Regions from separate parts of the Secundilactobacillus malefermentans genome, predicted to be linked through region 2. Evidence: predicted binding sites of a transcription regulator. Region 2 holds the regulator's gene; the other holds the start of a gene.
What was found. The regulator LexA, encoded in region 2, represses DNA repair genes until DNA is damaged. The targets are predictions, from matches to a motif close to CNAACANNTGTTNG.
Positions count from the first base shown of each region.

Region 1: the regulator LexA is predicted to act here: its motif matches at 845-858, upstream of uvrB (excinuclease ABC subunit UvrB).

Region 1 is NZ_CP042371.1:1,563,665-1,566,154, reverse strand. Features, by position in the region: gene uvrB (excinuclease ABC subunit UvrB) at 1-766, opposite strand, end outside; gene trxB (thioredoxin-disulfide reductase) at 919-1,860, opposite strand; gene galU (UTP--glucose-1-phosphate uridylyltransferase GalU) at 1,951-2,490, opposite strand, start outside.
Region 2 is NZ_CP042371.1:1,784,426-1,786,915, reverse strand. Features, by position in the region: gene FGL90_RS08795 (ABC transporter ATP-binding protein) at 1-232, opposite strand, end outside; gene FGL90_RS08790 (YneF family protein) at 361-585, opposite strand; gene FGL90_RS08785 (DUF896 domain-containing protein) at 673-921, opposite strand; gene lexA (transcriptional repressor LexA) at 1,063-1,692, shown strand; gene FGL90_RS08775 (hypothetical protein) at 1,740-1,973, opposite strand; gene FGL90_RS08770 (hypothetical protein) at 1,992-2,213, opposite strand; gene FGL90_RS08765 (hypothetical protein) at 2,371-2,490, shown strand, end outside.

The DNA.
Region 1 (2,490 bases), 220 kb from region 2:
TCATAAAATGAGTGGCCGGGAAAATGACAACGTGATCTCTATCACCGACAACTTCGCCGGTTAAAGAATCAACCTCACGAATTCTGTCGATTTCGTCACCAAAAAATTCAACTCTTAAGGCTCGTTCATCCCTCGAAGCTGGAAAAATTTCGACAACATCCCCATGAACTCGAAAACGTCCACGTTGAAAATCGATATCGTTTCGATCAAATTGGATATCAACCAATTTACGCATCAAATCGTTTCGTTCAATCTGTTGACCCACACGTAGCGAAACGGCGTGATTCTTATATTCAGTGGGATCTCCTAATCCAAAAATCGAGGAAACAGATGCGACAACGATAACATCGTTTCGTTCTAGCAACGAACTAGTTGCGGAATGTCGTAGTTTATCAATCTCATCATTAATCGATGAGTCTTTTTCAATATAAGTATCACTCGAAGGAACGTAGGCTTCTGGTTGGTAATAGTCGTAATAACTCACAAAATATTCCACCGCATTATCTGGAAAAAATTCCTTGAATTCACCATAAAGCTGTCCTGCTAGCGTCTTATTATGCGATAAAACCAAAGTGGGTTTATTGACGTTCTTGATAACGTTAGAAATCGTGAAGGTTTTCCCAGTTCCAGTGGCACCCATCAAAATTTGTTCTTTTTTGCCAGTTTTTATTCCGTTTGTTAGTTCAGAAATGGCCGTCGGTTGGTCACCGGTTGGTTGATACTTTGAAACTAAATTAAATTCACGATTATCTTCACGTTCTATCATGTCTAACCTCCATAGTTTTCCACTCAAAAAAAGGAAAGCACTTGCCTCCCTGTTGTTTACCGAATTATTTTACCATACCGAACATAGTTTCGCTACTTATCCCACTTACCGTAAAATACAAAAAAATTGACCTATTAAAGGTCAATTTTTAGTTATTTAACATTCACTTGGGTTTTTAGATTTTCAATAAAATTGAACACACCTTGGCCCGCAATACCGCCCTCACCAACAGCTGTGGTAATCTGACGAAGTTCTTTTTTACGAACGTCACCAATGGCATAAATACCCGGAACCTTGGTTTCCATTTTATCATTGGTTAAAATCCAACCGTCATCATCAGTAATACCTAAATTACGAAATGATTCAGTCATTGGTAGAATGCCAATATAAATGAAAACGCCAGATGCATCAATTACTTTTTCTTCGTTCGTCTGGTTATTAACAACCTTCACGCCGGTAACCTTCATGTCGTCGCCTAAAATTTCCTCTACATTGGTATTCCAAACAAAGTCAATTTTATCGTTGGCAAATGCTCGATCCTGAAGAATTTTCTGTGCGCGCAACTGATCACGACGATGAACAACCGTCACTTTGGAAGCCAGTTTTGCTAAATAGGTTCCCTCTTCAATAGCAGAGTCACCACCACCAACCACGACAACCTCGCGATTTTTGAAAAACGCACCATCACAAACTGCACAGTATGAGACACCACGGCCACCATAAGACTCTTCACCGTCAACGCCCAACTTCTTGTATTCAGAGCCGGTTGCAATCACAATCGCCTTAGCTTGATAGCTATCAGAATCTGTTTTTACAAGCTTATAAGCACCATGATCTTCAATGCTTTCAACCGTACCATAACCATATTCAGCACCAAATTGGGTTGACCCCTCATACATGTTTTGGGATAAATCTGGTCCTAAAATTGATGAGTAACCCGGATAATTTTCAATTTCGGCTGTATTATTCATTTGACCGCCATAAATTCCGCGATCTAACATCAAAACGGACAGGTTTGCTCGTGAAGCATACAAAGCGCTAGTCATGCCGCCTGGTCCAGCACCAATCACGATTACATCGTATTCTTTTGCCAAATTCTCTCCTCCAGTCGTTTATAATAACTAGCCTGTACTTTACTATCGAAAAGTAAGTCTGTCCAATATTTTAACTCAATTTTGATTTAATTATTTTTTTGAATCTTCATTCGTTAATTGTTTGCCAAGCATCTTAATATAGCTACGGAGTTGATCCTTAACTTCTGGATGACGTAATCCATATTCAATATTTGTTTGGAGCCAACCAAATTTATTACCAACATCATGACGATCACCCTTGAACTCGCGCGCAAAGACTCGCTGAGTTGTGTTCAGTAAGTCAATCGCATCCGTCAATTGAACTTCGTTTCCTTTACCTGGTTTCGTATTCTCCAGAGCCTTAAATATTTCTGGGGTAAACAGGTAACGACCAATGATTGCTAAATCTGATGGTGCATCTGCTGGATCTGGTTTTTCAACGAATGAATTAACATTAAACAGACCTGGTTTAACTTCTTCACTTGGATCAATTACGCCATACTTTGCGGTCTCTTCGTGTGGCACCTTCATAACAGCAAGTGTTGATGCACCAGTTTCTTCATATGAATCCATCAATTGCTTCGTTAATGGCACTTTATCCTCCATCATGTCATCACCTAACATAACGACAAATGGTTCATTACCGATAAA
Region 2 (2,490 bases):
GCCAAATATACCTTGCCACATACTGAAAAATAGTGGCGCCTAATAATAGTGCTAATAAAAAAACAAGTCTTGAACTCGTTAGTTGCTTGTTATGAATTAAATCGATTAAATTACCTATTAATCTAGCTGGAATAATCCCGATGACCGCAGTTAACAAGAGTCCAAGTAACCCTCTAAAATAGGTTATTTTCTCCTGCTTGAAATACCAGGATAATTTTTTAAATATTCCCAAAAAGGCTCACTTCCCAAACACATTAAATTTTAATTAAAGTTTTCTTAATAATACCATAAGTAGACAAAAAAATACCCCGCGCTGAGTTCAAGCATCCAGCTTTAGGGTACAAATCAAACGATATTGATCTATTGTTTCTTTGCTTGTTGTCGCATTGTATTCATCATCTGATGAAGTTTCTTTGCAGATGGTTTTTGTCCCATTTGCATCATCATAGCTCTTATTTGATCTTCGCTAATTGGCGGATTATCTTTCAGATAATTCTCCATGTACTTGCGAGCGCCAAAAAAGCCACCAACAGCGCCAAGTAAGAGTGCAATTACGACTATTAGTATCCAGATACCAGTCGACAAAGTGAATCCCCCTTTAAAGTAACATTTACTAGACTAGTTTACACAACTATCGTCTAAATTAAAAGGTCGTCTGCCTTTTAAATTTAATTAATCTTCTCGAAGTCCCTTTCCACGCTGAACTTTTCGAACTTTTTCTGGGGTGACTTCCTTACCACTCTTATCAAAAACCTGCATCATTTCAACTTGGCTTTTGAAACTTTCACGAAATTTTTGTAGATACTTTGCCCGCAAATCTTTGCGCTCAATTTTCTCTACTTCTGATAATTCCTCTTCTTTTGCCTTATGTGCTAGTTCGTTTATTCTTTTAATTAATTTTTGCATTTCACTATCAGCCATCTATTCCACTCCTTTTTCACAAAGAATATAGTAACAACCTTTACCATAAAGTGCAATCAATTAAACCGAACGTTTGTTTGAAAGCTTTAAATATCTATGGTATGATTTATTTAAAAATAGAACGCATGAGGTGAAAGTGCCATGACAAAAGGATCCGATAGTAAGCAAATGGAGGTACTTAGTTTCATTCATCAACGTGTGGGTGAAAAAGGATATCCTCCTACAGTTCGTGAAATTTGTGAAGCAGTTGGCTTAAAATCAACCTCCACAGTTCACGGTCATATCAGCCGCTTAGCTAAAAAAGGTCTTCTTTCAAAAGATCCAAGTAAGCCCCGAGCGCTTGAAATTACCCCCTTAGGTATTGAAGCTTTAGGAATTACCGTAACGCCTAATAAAATCCCCGTCCTCGGGACAGTAACTGCGGGTGCTCCAATACTAGCAGTACAGGAAGCTACTGATTATTTCCCAGTTCCCGATCACTTTGCAGCAGAAGCCGCCGATTTATTTATGCTAACAATTCGAGGAGAAAGCATGATAAACGCCGGCATTTTGAACGGTGACCAAGTAATTGTTCGAAAGCAACAAGTTGCCGACAATGGCGATATTGTCATTGCTCTAACGGAAGAAAACGAAGCAACCTGCAAACGATTTTTCAAGGAAAAAGGATATTATCGACTTCAACCCGAGAATGATACGATGGCACCCATTATTTTGGACCAAGTTTCTATTTTGGGTAAAGTTGTTGGTCTTTACCGCGATGAAATCTATTAATTTTTCTAACTAAAAAATGCACCCGCCATTATGTGACGGATGCATTTTTACATTGCTGCCCTAATTTCTGCATTTTCTGAAATGGATTCGCTTTCAATATTATCAAAAGCAACAATCGTTTTTTCTGATAATTTAATTGCTTGCCATCGATCATCAGGATGAAATTCAATGATCTTAACCATTGCTGATCTCGTATACAATTTTTCTACTATCCCAACAAAACTATTTTTAAATTTTCCATTTGGGCTACAAATTACCTTATCATCAACTTTTACCGTCATTTTCATTACCTCTATTCTTTAATTTCCATAATTTATCACTCGAAGTGACTTCAACTCTGTCGGGCAAGCCGTTATAACAAAATTTAGTTCCGATACTCGCTGTCTATCTTTGAAATAAAAGTTTAATACTTCAATAACAACATTACTCTGCAAAACTTGAATGACTTTTCCAATTACAGGCCCCTGCAATTCTTCCGCTGATTCATACCTTACTAGTTCGCCCTGCTGAAATTTTTGCATTACTTTCGACCTCGCTTTATTAGCTTATTGCTAATGTAACAAAGCTTTCTGAAGATATTACGGCGAAAATATGAAGATTATAAGACTTATCCTAAGAAGTTGGTCAAGAATGGTATACTAAAATTAAATAAATTATTTGTTATAGGGGGAGTTTATTTTGATGTTATTTTTAGCCATTATTGGTGTTATTCTGATTTTTTTAAGCTTCTTTTCTTTATTGACTGCCGTTACTGAACATGCAGGCTATTTCTGGCAAGCACTGTTATTAGTCTTAAGT